4 regions of the Pseudomonas sp. LBUM1672 genome follow, and region 2 is predicted to be linked to each of the others. Evidence: predicted binding sites of a transcription regulator. Region 2 holds the regulator's gene; each other region holds the start of a gene.

Region 1 (5,060 bases), 570 kb from region 2:
TAGATGGCTTGCGCCCGCCGTGGGGTTGCTCCCGAGCGACAGTTAAAAACGGATCAACCAACGCCGGGCGCGCGGTGCCACGGCGCCAGGCGAGGCCAACGTCAAGAGTCTGGCTCAGGTCGGCAATCGGCCGCGCTTCAATGATGTCGCCCTCCAGTGACCACGGACGGTAGGTCATGTCGGGCTGGATCGACACGCCTAAACCGGCGGCCACCAGGCTTCGCACGGCTTCCGTCGAGGCCGTTCTCAAGGTGATTCGTGGTTGCAATGACGCGGCCGACCACATGCGCTGGGCGTTGCGGTCCATTTCGTCGACGTTGAGCTGAATCAGCGGCTCGCGGGCCACGTCGGCGAGGTTGATGCTGTCGTGTTCCAGCAGCGGATGCTGGGCCGGCAACCACAGGCGATGGGGCGAGTGGGTCAACACTTCGGTTTGCAAGGCGTGGCGGTCTTCGAGGTTGGAGAGGATCAACACGCCGACATCGATCTCGCCGCTGACCAGCAAATGCTCGATATACGGCCTCTCGTCCTCCATCACCCGGATCTCGACGTTGGGATAGGCGCGCTGGAAACGAGTGAGCAGATCCGCGAGGTAGTAACCGGCCACCAGACTCGTCACGCCAATGATCAACTGGCCGGCGACCTGGTCGGTGCTTTGTTGCAGGCTGCGTTTGGCGTTGTCCACCGTGGCCAGAATCAGGTGCGCCTGGCGCAGGAATTGATGGCCCTGGTGGGTCAGGCTCATGCCCTTGGCGTGCCGGTTAAACAGGCTGACGCCAATCTCCTCCTCCAGTTGCTGGATTGCCAGGGTCAATGTCGATTGGGAAATGAACGCAGTTTGCGCGGCAGCGGAGATCGAGCCGGTCTCGGCCACGGCGATGAAGTGACGAATCTGACGCAAGGTCATCATGGGAAATTACCCGGTGGGCGGTTTTTATAGATTCGCTTGAGTGTATATCGCTTTAATCGATGGCTCTGTTTTTCCAGGCAACATCCAGAAGCACTCTCGTCCCCGGTCGCCGGGCACTTTCGTTCTAGGCTGGTGGCCTTAAGTGTCCGGTTAACCCCTTTCGTGGAGGCGGCAAATGAATACGCGTGGATTGCTCGATCAACTACTCAAGTCCGGTCAGGACCTGATGCAGAACAAGGCCAGCGGCAATCAAAACAAGTCGTCCAGCGGTGGATTGGGCGGATTGCTCGGCGGCAGCGGTGGTTCGGGCGGCCTCGGTGGTCTGCTCTCCGGCGCGGGCGGTGGCGCACTGGCGGCGGGCGCCATGGGCTTGTTGCTCGGTAGCAAAAAGGCCCGCAATGTTGGCGGCAAAGTCGCCATCTACGGCGGTCTCGCAGCCCTCGGCGTCATTGCCTACAAGGCTTACGGCAATTGGCAGGCCCAGCAGGGCACCGCGCCGAAGACTGAACCGCAGACACTCGATCGTCTGCCCCCGGCGCAAGTCGAGTTGCATAGCCAGGCGATCCTCAAGGCGCTGGTCGCCGCAGCCAAAGCCGATGGCCACGTTGATGATCGCGAGCGCGCATTGATCGAAGGCGAATTCACCAAGCTCGACAACGATCAGGAACTGCAGCAGTGGCTGCACGCCGAACTCAGTAAACCGCTCGACCCGACAGAAGTCGCCCGCGCGGCCAGCACGCCGGAAATGGCTGCCGAGATGTACATCGCCAGCGTGATGCTGGTGGATGAGGAGAGCTTCATGGAGAAGTCCTACCTCGATGAACTGGCGCGGCAGTTGAAGCTGGAGCCGGGGTTGAAGGCGGAGCTGGAGAAGCAGGTGCGTCAGGCTTCCCTATAAGGTTCAAGATCGCTTTCGCGGGCAAGCCTCGCTCCACAGGTACTGCGCTGAACTTGTAGGAGCGAGGCTTGCCCGCGAAGGCGTCCCAACTCTCACCACCTCCCGATGGCCAATCTACGGCTCATTTCTTCCACCACGCCCCTGCGACTCGCCACCCGATCCAACGCAAAGCCCTCCCCAAAGGCTCTCCTGCGGTTTTCACGCACAAGGCCGAGAACTGGCAAACCCTCGTCTTATAAATGAAACACCCTCAGCTATACTCCGCAGCATTTGACCCGCCCCGAGGACTGACTGTGAAGAACTGGACGTTGCGCCAACGCATCTTGGCGAGCTTTGCGGTGATCATCGCCATCATGTTGCTGATGGTCATCGTCTCGTATTCGCGGCTGTTGAAGATTGAAACCAGCGAAGCCAGTGTTCGTGAGGACGCGTTGCCCGGGTTGTATTACAGCTCGATGATTCGCAGCGCCTGGGTCGACACCTACCTTCGGACCCAGGAAATGCTCGGTTTGAAAGAGGGGCAGGGTTTCAGCGCTGAAGAAGCCGAAAGCTTCAAAAACTTCGAGGCGCGTCTGCAGGAACAGATGAAGAACTACCAGGCCACCGTCACCACGGATGAAGACAAGGTCGAATACGCTGTTTTCGAAAAACTCCATGATGATTACAACAAGGTTCTGGCCGCTGTGCTCGACCTGCACAAGCGCAATCAGGAAGCCGAGGCCATCAAGATGTTCAACGAGCAACTGACCCCGGCCTGGACCGCAGGTCGCATGAAGCTCAATGACATCATTCGCGAAAACAAAGCCGTGGCTGATCAGGACATTGCGGCCATCGATGACGCTGTGATTACCGCGAAAGTGATCATGGGCATTTCCCTGCTGGTCGCGGTATTGGCCGCCGGCCTCTGTGGTTTGCTGTTGATGCGCGCGATCATGGCGCCGATGAACCGGATTGTGCAGATCCTCGAAATCATGCGCACCGGCGACCTCAGCGGCCGTCTGAATCTGGAGCGCAAAGACGAATTCGGCGCTGTGGAAACCGGCTTCAACGACATGATGACCGAACTCACCTCGCTCGTGTCTCAGGCCCAACGCTCCTCGGTCCAGGTCACCACGTCGGTAACCGAGATCGCCGCGACCTCCAAGCAACAACAGGCCACTGCCACCGAAACCGCGGCCACCACCACCGAGATCGGCGCGACGTCCCGTGAAATCGCCGCCACTTCCCGTGATCTGGTGCGCACCATGACCGAAGTCTCCACCGCCGCCGATCAGGCCTCGGTCGCGGCCGGCTCCGGGCAGCAAGGCCTGGCGCGGATGGAAGAAACCATGCACTCGGTGATGGGCGCGGCGGATCTGGTCAACGCCAAACTGGCGATCCTCAACGAGAAGGCCGGCAACATCAATCAGGTGGTGGTGACCATCGTCAAAGTCGCCGACCAGACCAATCTCTTGTCGCTGAACGCCGCCATCGAAGCCGAAAAGGCTGGCGAATACGGTCGCGGGTTTGCCGTGGTCGCCACCGAAGTGCGGCGTCTGGCGGACCAGACCGCCGTCGCTACCTACGACATCGAGCAGATGGTCCGTGAGATCCAGTCGGCGGTCTCGGCCGGGGTTATGGGCATGGACAAATTCTCCGAAGAAGTGCGCCGCGGCATGTCCGAAGTGCAGCAGGTCGGCGAGCAACTGTCGCAGATCATCCACCAGGTTCAGGCGCTGGCGCCGCGGGTGTTGATGGTCAACGAAGGCATGCAGGCGCAAGCCACCGGCGCCGAACAGATCAACCACGCGCTGGTGCAGTTGGGCGATGCCAGCAGCCAGACCGTCGAGTCCCTGCGCCAAGCCAGTTTTGCCATTGACGAGCTGAGCCAGGTGGCCGTAGGGCTGCGGGGCGGCGTCTCGCGATTCAAAGTCTGATGAGCGAACTTGTGGTCAAACGCGGCGCGGTGGTGCCGGCAAAACACGCGTTGTTTCTGCTGTTTCGCATCGGCAACGAACGTTATGCCTTGCAGGCGCGCGAAGTGGCCGAGGTGCTGCCGCGCCTGCCGTTGAAGCCGATTGCCAAGGCACCGGCCTGGGTTGCCGGGGTGTTCGCCTATCGCGGCACGGTGGTGCCGGTGATCGACCTCAGCGCGCTGACGTTTGGCGAGCCGGCGCAAGCCCGCAACAGCACGCGGTTGGTGCTGGTGCACTATTGGCCGGATGAGGAAACCCCTGCACAGTTGCTCGGACTGATTCTGGAGCAGGCCACCGACACCTTGCGCTGCAACCCGGCGGACTTTAAACCCTATGGCCTGGACAATCGCCAGGCGCCTTACCTGGGGCCGGTCCGAGAAGATGCCCAGGGTTTGCTTCAATGGGTGCGGGTGGCCGATCTGCTCGATGATCAGGTGCGCGCACTGCTGTTTCCTTCGCCACCGCTGGACCCGGCGCTGCTTGAGGAGCGGCCATGAGCAGCGATCAGCGTTTTTTCGACTTCCTCAAGGAACGCATCGGCCTCGACGTGACGTCGGTGGGCCCGGCGATCATCGAACGCGCGGTGCGCCAGCGCAGCACCGCTTCCAGGGCGCTGACGGCCGATGAGTATTGGCACACGCTGCAAGGTTCGCGAGACGAACAGCAGGCGTTGATCGAAGCAGTGATCGTTCCCGAGACCTGGTTTTTCCGCTACCCGGAATCCTTCGCGACTTTGGCGAAACTGGCGATCCAGCGCTTGGCCGAGATCAACAACATGCGCGCGTTACGGATTCTCAGCCTGCCGTGCTCCACGGGCGAGGAGCCGTACTCCATCGCCATGGCCTTGCTCGATGCCGGACTCAAGCCGCATCAGTTCAAGGTCGAAGGCATGGACGTCAGCCCGCTGTCGGTGGAAAAAGCCAAGCGCGCGCTGTACGGCAAGAATTCGTTTCGTGGCCAGGACATCGAGTTTCGCGAGCGGCATTTCAGTGCCGAAGAAGAGGGCTACCGCCTCGACGAGCGTGTGCTGGAACAGGTGCGTTTGCAGGTCGGCAATCTGCTCGATCCGGCATTGTTGGCCAGCGAGCCGCCTTACGATTTTGTGTTCTGCCGCAACCTGCTGATCTATTTCGATCTGCCCACCCAGCAGCAAGTCTTCGAAGTGCTCAAACGCCTGACGCATGTCGACGGTGTGCTGTTTATCGGCCCGGCCGAAGGCAATTTGCTCGGCCGTTTCGGCATGCGCTCGATTGGCATCCCGCAGTCTTTTGCGTTCAGCCGCCAGAGCGCGCCGGCG
Region 2 (5,060 bases):
GTCGGCCCGGCCGGCATGGGCAAGACCACCACCCTGGCCAAGCTCGCGGCCCGCTACGTGCTCAAATACGGCGCGCAAAACATCGCGCTGGTGAGCATGGACAGCTACCGTATCGGTGCGCAGGAACAATTGAAGACCCTGGGCCGGATTCTCAACGTGTCGGTCACTCACGTCGATCCGGGCCAATCGCTGGTGCAGGCGCTGGATCCCTTGTTGCGCAAACGCGTGGTGCTGATCGATACCGCGGGCCTTCAGGCCAGTGATCCGGCCCTGCGCATGCAGCTCGAAAGCCTGGCTGGACGTGGCATCAAGTCAAAAAATTATCTGGTTCTCGCAACCACCAGCCAGAAACAGGTTCTAACGGCCGCTTATCACAGTTACAAGCGCTGCGGGCTAGCTGGCTGCATCCTGACTAAACTGGATGAAACGGCAAGTCTGGGCGAGGTGTTGAGCCTGGCGATCAGTCATGAATTGCCGGTGGCTTACCTGACCGATGGCCCGCGTATTCCGGATGATTTGCATCTGCCGCGTCGTCATCAGTTGGTCAGTCGCGCCGTAAGCGTGCAAATGCAGGAAGAACCCAGCGAAGAAGCCATGGCTGACATGTTCGCTGATATTTACCACAGCCCGACCAAGCAGGTTGGCTGAGGTACTAATGAACAGTTTTTGTACCTACATCGATGGTCTGCCATGCATTGTTCAGTTGATGAACGCGCAGCCAGTAATGTGGCCTCCGTCTATGCAAGACAAGGTAAAGAAATAACATGGGCAGCATGCATCCCGTACAGGTGATCGCGGTGACCGGCGGCAAAGGTGGCGTCGGGAAGACTAACGTGTCAGTGAACTTGTCCCTGGCTCTAGCTGAGCTCGGCCGGCGCGTCATGCTGCTGGACGCCGATCTGGGGCTGGCGAACGTCGACGTCCTGCTGGGGCTGACACCCAAACGTACCCTGGCCGACGTGATCGAAGGCCGCTGTGAGCTGCGCGACGTGCTGTTGCAAGGCCCCGGCGGTATCCGCATCGTCCCGGCCGCGTCCGGCACGCAGAGCATGGTTCATTTGAGCCCGGCCCAACACGCCGGCCTGATCCAGGCCTTCAGCGATATCGGCGACAACCTCGACGTCTTGGTGATCGACACCGCTGCGGGCATTGGTGACTCGGTAGTCAGTTTCGTTCGCGCCGCGCAAGAAGTTTTGCTGGTGGTCTGCGACGAGCCGACTTCGATCACGGATGCCTACGCGTTGATCAAACTGCTGAACCGCGACTACGGCATGAACCGCTTCCGCGTCCTGGCCAACATGGCCCAGAGCCCGCAGGAAGGTCGCAACCTGTTCGCCAAGTTGACCAAGGTCACGGACCGCTTCCTCGACGTCGCCCTACAATACGTTGGCGCGGTGCCTTACGACGAAAGCGTGCGCAAGGCTGTGCAGAAGCAGCGCGCCGTCTACGAAGCCTTCCCGCGTTCCAAGTGCGCCCTGGCGTTCAAGGCAATCGCGCAGAAGGTCGACACCTGGCCGTTACCTGCCAACCCGCGTGGGCACCTGGAGTTTTTCGTCGAGCGCCTCGTGCAACAGACCGCAGGACCCGTCCTATGACAGCCAGTGGCTACAACCTCTACAAGAAGTCGGCACGTGATGCGCAGTACGAGCTGATCGAGCGTTACGCGCCACTGGTCAAACGCATTGCTTACCACTTGCTGGCCCGTCTGCCGGCCAGTGTTCAGGTTGAAGACCTGATCCAGGCCGGGATGATTGGCCTGCTTGAAGTATCGACCAAATATGACGCCAGCAAAGGCGCGAGTTTCGAGACGTACGCGGGCATTCGAATCCGTGGCGCGATGCTCGATGAAGTACGCAAGGGGGACTGGGCGCCACGTTCGGTCCACCGCAATACCCGGATGGTCAGCGACGCAATTCGCTCGATTGAAGCTAAAACCGGTCGTGACGCTAAAGATCATGAGGTTGCGGCCGAACTCCAATTGAGTCTCGATGATTATTACGGGATTTTGAACGACACCCTGGGCAGCCGGTTATTCAGTTTCGACGATCTGTTGCAGGACGGCGAACACGAAGGGCTGCACGAGGATGGCGCGAGTGCACATCTGGAGCCGTCACGCGATCTGGAAGATGAACGCTTCCAGGCAGCGCTGGCGGACGCGATTGCCAATTTGCCGGAGCGTGAGCGACTGGTGTTGGCGCTGTACTACGACGAAGAGCTGAACCTCAAGGAAATCGGTGAGGTCCTGGGGGTCAGCGAATCGCGGGTCAGCCAGTTACATAGCCAGTGCGCGGCCCGTTTGCGGGGGCGTTTGGGGGAGTGGCGAGCGCGCTGAAGGCAGTGTGGGGACACTGCGAACGAGGCCGGTGGGGTGTTGAACTGCACCGGTCGCGATCTGTTGTGCTCCAGACAGTCATCGAATGCATTGCCGGATTGATTGAAATGGCGCGTCCAGGTGCTGGGCGCGTTTAAGACTGCTTGGAGGTCGAATTGGACAAGAACATGAAAATCCTCATCGTTGATGACTTCTCAACGATGCGGCGGATCATAAAAAACCTGTTGCGTGACCTTGGGTTCACCAACACGGTCGAGGCTGACGATGGCACTACCGCCATTCCGGTTCTCAACAGCGGGAGCATCGACTTTCTGGTAACGGACTGGAACATGCCTGGCATGACCGGTATCGATCTGCTGCGTCACGTACGCGCCGATGAAAAGCTCAAGCACCTGCCAGTGCTGATGGTGACTGCAGAAGCCAAGCGCGAGCAGATCATCGAAGCGGCCCAGGCCGGTGTTAACGGCTATGTGGTCAAACCCTTCACGGCCCAGGCGTTGAAAGAAAAAATCGAGAAGATTTTCGAACGCATCGGTTGATCCACTGCGCCACGGGGGAGCTATGGAGCATAAAGAATCTTCATTGGGCGATTTTGAATCGACCCTGAAAAAACACGCGGTCGAACTGGTCGAAAGCCTTGAAAAAGGCAGGTTCGGCGACGCCGTGCAACTGATCCATGAGCTCAATCAGACCCGTGACCGCGGCCTGTATCAGGAAGTGGGCAAGCTCACTCGCGAGCTGCATAGCGCGATCGTCAATTTCCAGATTGACCCGAACATGCCGCAAGCCGAGGAAGTGTCGCAGATCACGGACGCCACCGAGCGCCTGGGGTATGTGGTCAAGCTGACCGAGGCTGCCGCCAACCGCACCATGGACCTGGTGGAGAACGCCACGCCGCTGGTCAACAGCCTGAGCGAAGAAGCCCAGGCGTTGAGCACGGATTGGGGTCGGTTCATGCGTCGCGAAGTCGGAGCCGAAGAGTTCCGCGAACTGGCTCGGCGGGTCGACGGTTTCCTGACACGCAGCAGCGAAGACAATCGCACGGTGTCGAGCAACCTCAATGACATTCTGCTGGCCCAGGATTACCAGGACCTCACCGGTCAAGTGATCAAACGCGTAACCCAATTGGTCACCGAAGTTGAAAGCAACTTGCTCAAGCTCGTGCTCATGGCCAGCCAGGTAGACCGCTTTGCGGGTATCGAACATGACCGTGATGCGATGCTCGCTGAAAAAGATCCGCAAAAACATCTCTCTCAGGGTGAAGGTCCGCAGATTCATGCCGATAAAAGAGAAGACGTTGTGTCCGGTCAGGACGATGTGGACGATTTGTTATCCAGCCTAGGATTTTAGAGTTTTAGCATTTTAGGTTTTTTAGGTTTTTAGACCTCAGGAGCACCCCCTTAATGAGCTTCGGCGCCGATGAAGAGATCCTTCAGGATTTCCTGGTTGAGGCCGGCGAGATTCTAGAGCAACTGTCCGAACAGCTGGTCGAGCTGGAAAGCCGACCGGATGATGCGGATTTGCTCAATGCAATTTTTCGCGGTTTTCACACTGTAAAAGGGGGCGCCGGCTTCCTCCAGCTCAACGAGCTGGTGGAGTGCTGTCACATCGCCGAGAACGTGTTCGACATCCTGCGCAAGGGTGAACGTCGCGTCGACTCGGAACTGATGGACGTGGTTCTCGAAGCGCTGGACGCGGTGAACAGCATGTTCACCGAAGTGCGCGAACGCAGCCCGATCACGGCTGCCACGCCTGAATTGCTCGCGGCACTGGCCCGTCTGGCCGAGCCGCAAACGGCTGATGAAGCTGCACCGGTGGCTGAAGTGGTCGAAGCACCGGCCGCTGAAGAGTCGGGCGACATCACCGATAACGAATTCGAACAACTGCTGGACTCGCTGAACGCCGTCAAGGCTCAAGCCGAAGCACCGGCAGCTGCTCCAGTGGCTGCTGCGGATTCTGCGGCCAGCGACGAAATCACCGATGCCGAGTTCGAGTCGTTGCTCGATCAACTGCACGGCAAAGGCCAGTTCGCTGTCGACGCAGTGGCAGCGCCCGCTGCACCGGCTGCCCCGAAAGCGGCAGGCGACAGCTCTGACATCACCGACGACGAATTCGAAGCATTGCTCGATCAACTGCACGGCAAGGGCAACTTTGCGGTGGATGCGCTGGAATCGGCCATTGCCGCCGTACCTGCACCGGCTGCGCCAACCGCTAAAGCGGCTGGTGGCGATCTGATCTCCGATCACGAGTTCGAGTCGCTGCTCGACGAATTGCACGGCAAAGGCAAGTTCACCGAAGTCGGCACAGGTGCAGCAGTCGCTGCTCCAGCCGCCAAGGCTGCGGCGCCGAAACCGGTTGCCAAGGCGCCCGAGCCGAAAGCCGAAGCGCCGAAGCCAGCGGCTGCCGCTGCACCGGCTCCAGCCCGTGCACCGTCCGCGCCACCACCGGAAAAACCGGCCAGTGAAGCCGAGACCACCGTGCGGGTTGATACCGCGCGTCTCGACGAAATCATGAACATGGTCGGCGAACTGGTTCTGGTGCGTAACCGCCTGGTCCGTCTGGGCCTCAACAGCGGCGACGAAGCCATGTCCAAGGCCGTGTCGAACCTAGACGTGGTCACGGCCGACCTGCAGACCGCGGTCATGAAGACCCGGATGCAACCGATCAAGAAAGTCTTCGGGCGCTTCCCGCGTCTGGTTCGCGACCTGGCTCGCCAGCTCAAGAAAGA
Region 3 (5,060 bases), 1.3 Mb from region 2:
CGGTGATGCCGATGAAGCCGAACAGCACCTTCAAGTACTCTTCGTGGGCAACGCCAGTCGCCTGACCGGCATGCAGACCGCCGGACGTCGAGACGATCACGACTTTCTTGCCACCGCACAGGCCTTCAGGACCGGCTTCCGTATAACGGAAGGTCTGACCGGCAACGGCAATGCGGTCGATCCAGGCCTTGAGTTGGGTCGGGATGGTGAAGTTGTACATCGGTGCTGCAATGACAACGGCGTCGGCAGCGAGGAATTCGGCCAGGGTGGTGGCGCTGAGTTCGGCTTCGTGCTGTTGCGCGGCGTTGCGCAGTTCAGCGGTGGTGCCGGCGGCAACCAGGGTGGTGGCGGAGAAATGGCTGATGGCATCAGCGGCCAGGTCGCGGTAGGTCACCACGGCGGATGGCTCGGCGGCTTGCCAGGCTTTGACGACTTCGCTGCTCAGCAGACGGGAAGCCGAGTTGTCACCAAGAATGCTCGAATCGATATGCAACAGTTTCATAAGGGATCTCCAGGTGGGGATCGCCACCGGGCGATCTGATGGGGAGGATCCTACAGATGAAACCAATAGCTGATTAGCCCGCAACAATGCGATAGTTCGTCCCACTGATAGAACAATCGGATGTCCAGTCATGCAAGACCTCAATGATCTCTACTATTTCGCCAAGGTGGTCGAAGCCGGCGGCTTCGCAGCGGCCGGGCGTTTGCTGGGGATTCCCAAGTCCCGGCTGTCGCGACGCATTGCCGAGCTGGAAGAACGCCTCGGCGCACGCCTGCTGCAACGCACCACCCGCCAGCTCAAGTTGACGGCGGTGGGCGAGCGCTACTTGCGGCACTGTCAGGCGATGCTGCTGGAAGCCGAGATGGCCGATGAGGCCGTGGCCAGCATGTCCAGCGAACCCCGGGGGCGTTTGCGGGTGTCCTGCCCCGTCGGCCTGGCCCACGAAATGCTGCCGACGGTGATCAGCAGATTCCTGGAAAAACACCCCCAGGTGCAGCTGGAAGTCATGCTGCTCAATCGCCGGGTCGATCTGGTGACCGAGGGCGTCGATGTCGCGCTGCGCGTCCGTGAGTTGGGCGATGAGGATCCGTTACTGGTGACTCGTCGCTTACGCCAGGCTCAGATGGCGATGGTCGCCAGCCCGGCCTTCCTGCACGGCCGTGAGATCAACCACCCCGAAGACCTGAAAACCTTGCCGGTGCTCGGCGCGCTGGAAGCCGACCGCATGGTGCACATCCGCATGCTCGATCAACAGGGCAAAAGCTATGACTTGAGCCTGGAAGCGCGATTGGGCATCGACGATTTCATCGTGCGCAAGGCCTGCACGCTCGCCGGCCAGGGTTTCACCATGCTGCCGATGATGTATTGCGAACAGGAACTGGAAAATGGTTCGCTGGTGCAGTTGCTGCCCGACTGGTCATTGCCTGGCGGCTGGCTGCAAGCGGTCTACCCTCATAGGCGCGGCGTGATGCCGGCCGTGCGGGCCTGGATCGACCATCTGATCGAATCATTCAATGCCTGCGGGGACCGATTGATATGAAGGCTGGACGCATGAGCGAAGAGGACGTCGCGCAATTCTGTCTCGCGCTGCCCGGCGCGCGGGAAGACTACAAATGGGGAGGCGTTCGGGTGTTTTCGATTGCCGGGAATAAGATGTTCGCCTTGCAGAACCTGCGCGGCGATTCCCTGGCGTTCAAGGTCGACAAGGACCTGTTCCTCGGGCATTGCGACCGTCCGGGCATCCACCCGGCGCCGTATCTGGCGCGGGCGCAATGGATCATCATGCAAACGCCCTACCCGCTGGGTGCCGAGGAACTGCAGGAATTGTTGAAACGTTCGCACCAACTGGTGGTGAGCAAGCTGCCCAAGCGTACCCAGGTCAGCCTGCTGCTTTAGTGTTCTTTCTTTTAGAACAATGCAAACAGATGGGCGCCAAGAAACAGCTGATCGATCCAGAACACCTGGTGCATGAGCACAATCAGCCAGAACACCAGCTGGTACGAAACCTTGCGGGTCTTGTGCCGAAACACCTGCTGAGCCAGCAAGGCACCCGGCCAACCGCCCGCCAGTTCCACCGCGTGCAACACGTTTTCCGGGGTCCGCCAGCTGTCGGCGCGCGCCTTGCGCTTGTCGCTCCAGTACAGAAAGAACGCCAGCACGCTGACGATGCCATAGGCCGCCAGGGGAATCAGCGAAACCCCGTGCAGCCACAGCGACACCGAGCCCGTCAGCGGCAGCGCGCACAGGACCGCCAACACCAGCAGTTTCAGCCGTGGATGCTGGAACCACTCGCCCCCGGACCGGCGTCCGGGGTTGTTGCGCGCGCTGGCGTCACTCATGGATTGACCGCGGTCCAGTCGACCCAGCCAAACTGCCAAGTAGCCAGGATCACCAGGCCGAACGCGATGCGATACCAGGCGAATGCCGCGTAGCTGTGACTGCCGATGAAGACCAGCAAGGCCCTGACGGCAATCATCGCGAAGATGAACGCCGTGACGAAGCCGAGCGCAAATACCGGGAAGTCAGACGGCACGAACAGATCGCGGTACTTGTAGCCTGAATACACCGCTGCCGCGACCATGGTCGGCATCGCCAGGAAGAACGAGAACTCCGTGGCAGTCTTGCGCGACAACCCGAACAGCAGACCGCCAATGATGGTCGAGCCGGACCGCGAAGTCCCGGGAATCATGGCCAGGCATTGGGCAAAGCCGACTTTCAGGGCATCTTTCCAGGTGATTTCGTCGACGGTGTGGGCGTGCACTTCGTGCTGGCGCCGTTCAGCCCAGAGCATGACGATACCGCCCACGACCAATGCCGTGGCCACCGTGATCGGGTTAAACAGGTAGTGGTGAATCAAATCGGAAAAAATCACCCCCAGCACCACGGCCGGCATGAAGGCGATCAGCAGGTTCGCGGTAAAGCGTCGAGCGCTCGGCTGAGTGCGCAAGCCGGTGACCACATCGAAGATCTTGCGGCGAAACTCCCACACCACGGCCAGGATCGCCCCCAGCTGGATAATGATGTTGAAAGCGATGGCGCGCTCGCCACCGAAGTTGAGCAGGTCAGCCACAATGATCTGGTGACCGGTACTCGAAATCGGCAAAAACTCCGTCAGCCCCTCTACAACCCCGAGAATCAATGCCTGAAAGGCGGTCCAAAGATCCATCAATCCCCCAAAGGCGATGCGCCAAGGCATGCCCCGTTAGTTTTTTAATCGTTCACTGCGCCAAGCGTAGCCGAAGTCCCGCGCACAAAGGATCCAGACGAAACCGTAAAAATTCCGTGAAAAATCAACTTGGATTCAGGTTTTTCCGCGCGGGGCCGAAATCCTATCAGACAAGCCTCGATAACGCTGCCGCGTAATGAGACTTGGGTCGCATATGCCCGACCGGCAAAGCGTGGTTGGATGCTGGCAATCGTTTATTACAAGAAAAAGAAATCGGAGTGACAGCGTTATGAACAGCTTGCGCAGTGTGTCGATCAGCCGACGCTTGTGGCTCATCTTGATCGTGTCGGTGGTGATGTTATTAACCTTGGGCGTGTTGATGCTCAAGCAGATCCATGACGACCTGTATCAGGCCAAGGCCCAGAAAACCCAGCACGTGGTGCAGACCGCCAGCGGCATTCTGACTTACTACCATGGCCTGGAAACCGCCGGCACGCTCACCCGCGATGCCGCGCAGAAACAGGCACTGACCGCCGTGCGCGGGCTGCGTTATGACCAGAACGACTATTTCTGGATCAACGATCTGACGCCGGTGATGGTGATGCACCCGGCCAACCCCAAACTCGATGGCCAGAACCTCTCGGCGATCCGCGACCCCGACGGGTTTGCACTGTTCAACGAAATGGTCGCCGTGGCCAAGGCCAAGGGCGCCGGCACGGTCAACTACCGCTGGCCTAAACCGGGTGCCAGCGATCCGGTTGAAAAAACCTCTTACGTCAAACTGTTCGAGCCGTGGGGTTGGGTAATTGGCTCCGGCGTGTATATCGATGACATGCAGGCGGAGTTCCATGCCCAGGTCTGGAAGGCTTCTTTCGTCGGCCTGGTGATTGCGCTGATCATGGCGTTGCTGGTGATCATGATTGCTCGCAGCATCGTACGTCCGCTTCAGGCCACGGTGAACGCCATGGCCAATATTGCCAGCGGTGAAAGCGACCTGACCCGCAGCCTCGACACCCATGGCCAGGATGAAGTCACTCAGTTGGCCCGGCACTTCAATGCCTTCACCGCCAAACTGCGAGGGGTGATCAGCGAGCTGCAAGTGTCCGCCAGTGCCCTGGGCCAGTCCTCCAGCGAATTGGGCAACGACGCCGCACAGGCTCAGCAGCGCAGCCAGCAACAGTCCCAGCAAATGGAACTTGTGGCGACTGCGATCAATGAAGTGACTTACGGCGTGCAGGACGTGGCCAAGAATGCCGAACATGCGGCCAGCGAAATGCGCGATGCCGAATCCCAGGCGCAGCAGGGCCAGATCAACATTGATGGCAGCTTGCAGCAGATCGACAAACTGTCCGGCACCATTGATCAAGCGGTTGAAGTGATTCGTACCCTGGCGGCTGAAAGTACCCAGATAGGCAGCGTGCTGGAGGTGATCCGCTCCATTGCCGAGCAAACCAACCTGCTGGCCCTCAACGCAGCCATCGAAGCCGCCCGGGCCGGTGAACAAGGTCGAGGCTTTGCTGTGGTGGCCGATGAAGTGCGCCTGTTGGCCCAGCGTACGCAGAAGTCCACGGCGGAGATCCAGTCGATGATCGAACGCCTGCAAACTCACTCCGAAGCGGCGGTCAAAGTGATCGGCGACAGCAGCCGGGCGTCGCAATTGACCATCGAACAGGCCGGTCTGGCAGGCGCCAGCCTGAATGCAATCGGCCAGGCGTTGCGCAACCTCAACGGACTGAACGCCTCGATCGCCAGCGCGACCCTGCAGCAAGCCCATGTGGTGGAAGACATCAATCAGAACGTCACCCAGGCGGCAGGCTTGTCCCACAGCACTGCGCTGGCAGCCGAGCAATCGAGTGTGGCCAGCGTTCGGCTCAAGGACTTGAGCGAGCAGGT
Region 4 (5,060 bases), 1.2 Mb from region 2:
AATCGGGGCTGGCGCAGGTCACCTGATCGAGCATGACCAGCGGCCGCGCCACCAGTGAGTCATCCAGCGCCGAACCGCCGCGCAGCACACAATCGACGCCTTCACGAATCAGGTCGACAGGTCGGTCATTCAAGCCGATGTCCAGTTCGATCAAGGGATAGCGACGGGTGAAGTGCGGCAATGCGGGAATCACGATCAAACGCCCGATCCCGGACGGCATGTCCACTCGCAGCAGGCCTTTGGGGTTCTGGCGAGCGGCGGAGAACACTGCTTCGGTTTCCTCCAGATCAGCCAGCAATCGCACGCATCTCGGGTAGTAGGCCGCACCGTCGAGGGTCAGGCTGATTTGCCGCGTGGTCCGTTGCAACAGTTGCACACCAAGATGCGCTTCAAGCTGCTTGATCAGGATGGTCACCGAAGCGCGGGGCAACTGCAGGCTGTCTGCCGCTTTGGCAAAGCCGCCCAACTCGACGATTCGGGTGAACACGCGCATGGCGTTAAAGCGGTCCATGGTCAGAGCGCTCCAAGTGATTGTTTAGAATTTGCAAACAGTGATAGCAGTTTTACCCGGTTTATCTTGTTTCTGTCGAGGTCAACACTGGGGTCTTACACCACAGGGAGTTGATTTTATGCAAACACGTCAATTGGGCAAAAATGGCCCGCAGGTTTCGGCCATCGGTCTGGGCTGCATGGGCATGACCGATTTCTACACGACCGGTGTTGACACCCGCGAAGCCATCGCCACCCTGCATCGGGCGCTGGAATTGGGGATCAACCTGCTCGACACCGCTGACATGTACGGCCCGCACACCAACGAAGAACTGATCGGCAAGGCCATTGTCGGCAAGCGCGAGCAGGTGTTCCTGGCCAGCAAATTCGGCATCGTCCGCGATCCGTCCAACCCCGGCGCCCGGGGCGTCAACGGTCGCCCGGAGTACATTCGCGACGCTATCGACGGCACGCTTAAACGCCTGGGCGTTGAAACCCTGGATTTGTACTACCAGCACCGCATCGATCCGCAGGTGGCCATCGAGGAAACGGTCGGCGCAATGGCCGAGTTGGTCAAAGCCGGCAAGGTGCGTTATCTGGGCTTGAGTGAAGCGTCAGCCGACACGCTGGAGCGCGCGCACAAGGTTCATCCCATCAGCGCCCTGCAAAGTGAATATTCGCTGTGGAGCCGCGATCAGGAAGAAAATGGTTGCCTGGCCGCATGTCAGCGCCTGGGCGTTGCCTTCGTCCCTTACAGTCCATTGGGTCGAGGTTTTCTGACGGGCGCACTGAAAAGCGCGGATGACTTCGCCGCCGACGATTACCGTCGCTTCAGCCCGCGCTTTCAAGGGGATAATTTTGCGAAGAACCTGTTGCTGGTGCAGCAAGTTCAGGCCCTGGCCGTCGACAAAGGGGTGACAGCGGGCCAACTGGCGTTGGCCTGGGTGCTCGCGCAAGGTGATTATCTGATCCCGATTCCGGGGACCAAACAGCGTAGATACCTTGAAGAGAATGTTGCTGCACTGGAAATAAAACTCAGCCGTGACGAGTTGCACGCGCTGGAGGCGATCTTCCCGGCCAATGCCACCGCCGGCTTGCGCTATCCAGAGGAAGTCATGAAGTTGCTTGACCGGTAACCGACGCCTGGCCCACTCAGTCTGAGTGGGCCAGCATTACCGAGCGTCAGGCCTTGGAGCTGACGCCACCATCGGTAGGAGGCACCGTCGTGCCATTGCCCTTGCCGTAGGTCTGCAAGTTCTGCAGTACGTAAATTGCCGTCTTGAATTCCGGGATCAGGCCAGCGGAATACTTGTCGCCCTTGATGCTGTTGCTCTGGATGGTGTCCAGTTGCGTGGCGAAATACTCCAGCGCATTGAATTTTGCATCCGGGTCTTTCTGCACGCCGAACCGGTCAAACTTGTCGCCGGCATTCATCAACGTCATCCACGTGATGTCGGAAATCAGTCCCTTGCCTCTCAAAAAGGAACTGAGATTGCCCAGTTGTTTGGCGGAGACATTTTCCGGATCGAAACCTTTTACGTTTCGATGGATTTTCATTGCATCCATTTTCGCCGTGCTCAGCGCGTTTGGATTGCTCCCCACCAGTGACAGCATTTGCTTGATCCGGGCGCTTTGCTTGATAGGCTTGCCGCCGCCCGTATCCTGAACCAATAAACCTGCCTTGGATGTCCAAGCCCCGGCGTAGCCGATAGTCATGATTGCACTCCCGACGGCGTGACCATAAAAAACTCCTTGTTAACCCCGATTTAGAGCGGCCAAGTATCAGCGTGGCAACTTGCCATACCAACAAGTATTTGCGGTTTTTACAGTTTTCGTACATTTACGATACAAAGCACCAAGAGCCTTGATTCATTGGTCTATACCAACTCGCCGTCATTGGACTGGCAACTGATCAGCCTCGTTTGTATCCACATCGACACCTTCATGACCCGACCGTCCGTCACCCCGCCCGCATCTTGTACGTTCGTACCTAAAGCTCGTCTTTCGCAGGCCGATAGCCCTTCGAAGCGCCGATCTTTTGATCGAAAACCACAATAAAAAACGCTGCACAAGGACCGGTCCCATGCCCGCATTCCGCACCATCCAGGCTCGCTACACGCTGTTTCTGGTCCTGTTCATCCTGCTGTTATTTGTCCTGACAGTGGTCGGCATCAGCCAGTTGGTCGCGCCTAAACTTCGTCACACCGAAGAACAGGTCGCCCTCAACCGCATCGCCGAAGTGGCCGAGCACATCCAGGGCGAGCTGAACAAGGTTCAGGCACAACAACGCAGCATCACCCAGACCATTCCGCTGCTCGACAGCGCCGCCATCGACACGGTGCTGCCGGGCCTGGTCGACCAATATGGCGAGTTGAAAGTCTTCGGCGGCGGGATCTGGCCGTTGCCAGGCCAGCGCGAAGCCGGGCGTAACAAATTCAGCACGTTCTGGCACCGCGATGCCTCGGGCAAGCTGGCGGTCAATACATTCTGGAACAGCGACGCAGCCCCCAACTACTACGACCAGACCTGGTACAAGGGCGGCATGCAAACCCCGCGAGGCCAATGCGCCTGGGCCGCGGCCTACAAAGATGACGCCAGCGCCGAGCCACGCACCAACTGCGCCATGGCCATTCAGAAAAATGGTGCGGCGTATGGCGTCTCGACCATCGACGTGACCCTGGGCTTTTTCAATGACCTGATCGCGCGCAAGGAAAAAGACCTCGGCGCGCAAATGCTGATCGTCGAGGCCGACGGCAAGATCATCAGCAACAGCTCGCGGATCAATGGGCCGATTGTGCTGAAGAACATCAGTGAACTGGCCGGCAACTCGCCATTCGCCAGTCAAGTGAAGGCCGGCCTGCAAAACCGTGATCAGTCGCAGCGTGTCGAGTTCGACAACAACGGCGAAGCCAACACCTTCTTCATGCGCCCGATCGAAGGCACGCCGTGGTTCCTCGCCACCGCCCTGCCGACCAAGCTGATCACCGCCCAGCGTGACGACGTGCTCAGCACCTTGAGCCTGCTGCAAATTCCGATGGTGATCCTGCTGGTGTTGCTGCAGATCTACGCGATTCGCCAACTGATCCAGCGCATGAAAATCCTCAAGGCCAACATCGACGCCCTGTCCGCTGGCGATGCCGATTTGACCAAGCGCATCACCATCCGCGCCGAAGACGAACTGGGCGCCATCGGGCACTCGGTCAACGCGTTCATCATTTATCTGCAGAACATGATCGGCGAAGTCACCCAGGCCACCGGCGCCATGGCGTCCAGCCTCGACAACCTGCAACGCACCTCGGCCCACACCAGCCAGATTCTGGTGCGGCACGCGTCTGAAACCGATCAGACGGTGACGGCGATTACCGAGATGAGTTCGACGGCTGAAAGCGTCGCGCAGAATGCGGCCGAAACCGCGGCCTTCACCCAACGCGCCAACGAAAACGCCGACCGTTCGCGGGTCGTGGTCGGAGAAGCGTCCAGCAGCGTGATCGCGTTGATCGACGAGGTGGCGAGCGCTACTCATAAAGTCGAAAGCATGCAGGAGGATGCGCAGCGCATCACCGAGATTCTCGGGGTGATTGGCGCGATTGCCGGGCAAACCAACTTGCTGGCGCTCAACGCCGCCATCGAAGCAGCCCGGGCCGGTGAGCAAGGTCGCGGTTTCGCGGTGGTCGCCGATGAAGTCCGCGCCCTCGCCGCTCGCACCCAGGCCAGCACCTCGCAAATCAATGAAATGCTCAAGCGCCTGACCCAAGGCGTGAGTTCGTCGGTGAGCGCCATGGAAAACACCCAGGCCAGCTGCCAGTCCGCCGCCGATGCCACGGCGCGGGTCAACACGGGGCTGGATGAAATGGCCGGCTCGGTCAGCCACATCAACAGCCTGAGCACGCAGATCGCCACCGCCGCCGAGCAGCAAAGCGCGGTAACCGAAGAGATCAACCGCAGCATGGTGCAAATCCGCCACATGGTGGATGAGCTGGTGAAAAGCGGCCAGGCCAGTGAGCTCAACACCCAGCAACTGCTGCAAGCCAACGCGCGCGTCAGCTCAATCATGGGGCGATTCAAGGTGCGTTGACCGCTGCCCGATGACACAAGCTCCCTGTGGCCAGGGAGCTGGTGTAGTAAAAGGTTGTGGTGGTGCGGAGCTTTTGTGGCGAGGGGATTTATCCCCGTTCGGCTGCGCAGCAGTCGTAGATTTTTTGGGGCCGCTTCGCTGCCCAACGGGGATAAATCCCCTCACCACAACAGCCCCCTTCAACACAATGGCTCAGCGTTTGCTGTATTACTTCGAAACAACCTCGTATCTCTTCGCGGCAAAAAATGGTCAAAATGCATCTTATTTTGCCCGCCACCCCGAGACGAAATCCCCATGCGAACCCACCTGCGTCTGGTCGCCCTGAGCGCCCTTTTCATCTCCTCCCTGGCCCAGGCCGCCGACCTCGTCCCGATCGAAGTCCACCGTGACGCCAACTGCGGCTGCTGCAAAAAATGGATCAGCCACCTGGAAGCCAATGGCTTCAAGGTTGAAGACCACGTGGAATCCAACATGAGCGAATTCAAGCAACAGCACG

What was found. The regulator FliA, encoded in region 2, starts transcription of late flagellar genes. The targets are predictions, from matches to a motif close to CTAAAGTTTNNNNNNNNNNNGCCGNTAA.
Region 1: ACA053_RS05275 (methyl-accepting chemotaxis protein) is a predicted target of FliA. The motif match lies at 1,998-2,025, and genes of this name have one in related genera.
Region 3: ACA053_RS13895 (methyl-accepting chemotaxis protein) is a predicted target of FliA. The motif match lies at 3,302-3,329, and genes of this name have one in related genera.
Region 4: ACA053_RS13645 (methyl-accepting chemotaxis protein) is a predicted target of FliA. The motif match lies at 2,480-2,507, and genes of this name have one in related genera.

Annotation. Positions count from the first base shown of each region.
Region 1 is NZ_CP166781.1:1,197,237-1,202,296, forward strand. Features, by position in the region: gene ACA053_RS05265 (LysR family transcriptional regulator) at 1-910, opposite strand, end outside; gene ACA053_RS05270 (tellurite resistance TerB family protein) at 1,086-1,808, shown strand; gene ACA053_RS05275 (methyl-accepting chemotaxis protein) at 2,102-3,724, shown strand; gene ACA053_RS05280 (chemotaxis protein CheW) at 3,724-4,260, shown strand; gene ACA053_RS05285 (CheR family methyltransferase) at 4,257-5,060, shown strand, end outside.
Region 2 is NZ_CP166781.1:1,768,593-1,773,652, forward strand. Features, by position in the region: gene flhF (flagellar biosynthesis GTPase FlhF) at 1-648, shown strand, start outside; gene fleN (flagellar synthesis regulator FleN) at 765-1,595, shown strand; gene fliA (RNA polymerase sigma factor FliA) at 1,592-2,332, shown strand; gene ACA053_RS07945 (chemotaxis response regulator CheY) at 2,500-2,871, shown strand; gene ACA053_RS07950 (protein phosphatase CheZ) at 2,894-3,682, shown strand; gene ACA053_RS07955 (chemotaxis protein CheA) at 3,736-5,060, shown strand, end outside.
Region 3 is NZ_CP166781.1:3,041,814-3,046,873, reverse strand. Features, by position in the region: gene ACA053_RS13920 (FMN-dependent NADH-azoreductase) at 1-502, opposite strand, end outside; gene ACA053_RS13915 (LysR substrate-binding domain-containing protein) at 633-1,541, shown strand; gene ACA053_RS13910 (MmcQ/YjbR family DNA-binding protein) at 1,538-1,897, shown strand; gene ACA053_RS13905 (DUF1294 domain-containing protein) at 1,909-2,340, opposite strand; gene ACA053_RS13900 (undecaprenyl-diphosphate phosphatase) at 2,337-3,167, opposite strand; gene ACA053_RS13895 (methyl-accepting chemotaxis protein) at 3,457-5,060, shown strand, end outside.
Region 4 is NZ_CP166781.1:2,982,751-2,987,810, reverse strand. Features, by position in the region: gene ACA053_RS13660 (LysR family transcriptional regulator) at 1-511, opposite strand, end outside; gene ACA053_RS13655 (aldo/keto reductase) at 630-1,625, shown strand; gene ACA053_RS13650 (hypothetical protein) at 1,672-2,205, opposite strand; gene ACA053_RS13645 (methyl-accepting chemotaxis protein) at 2,573-4,564, shown strand; gene ACA053_RS13640 (DUF411 domain-containing protein) at 4,859-5,060, shown strand, end outside.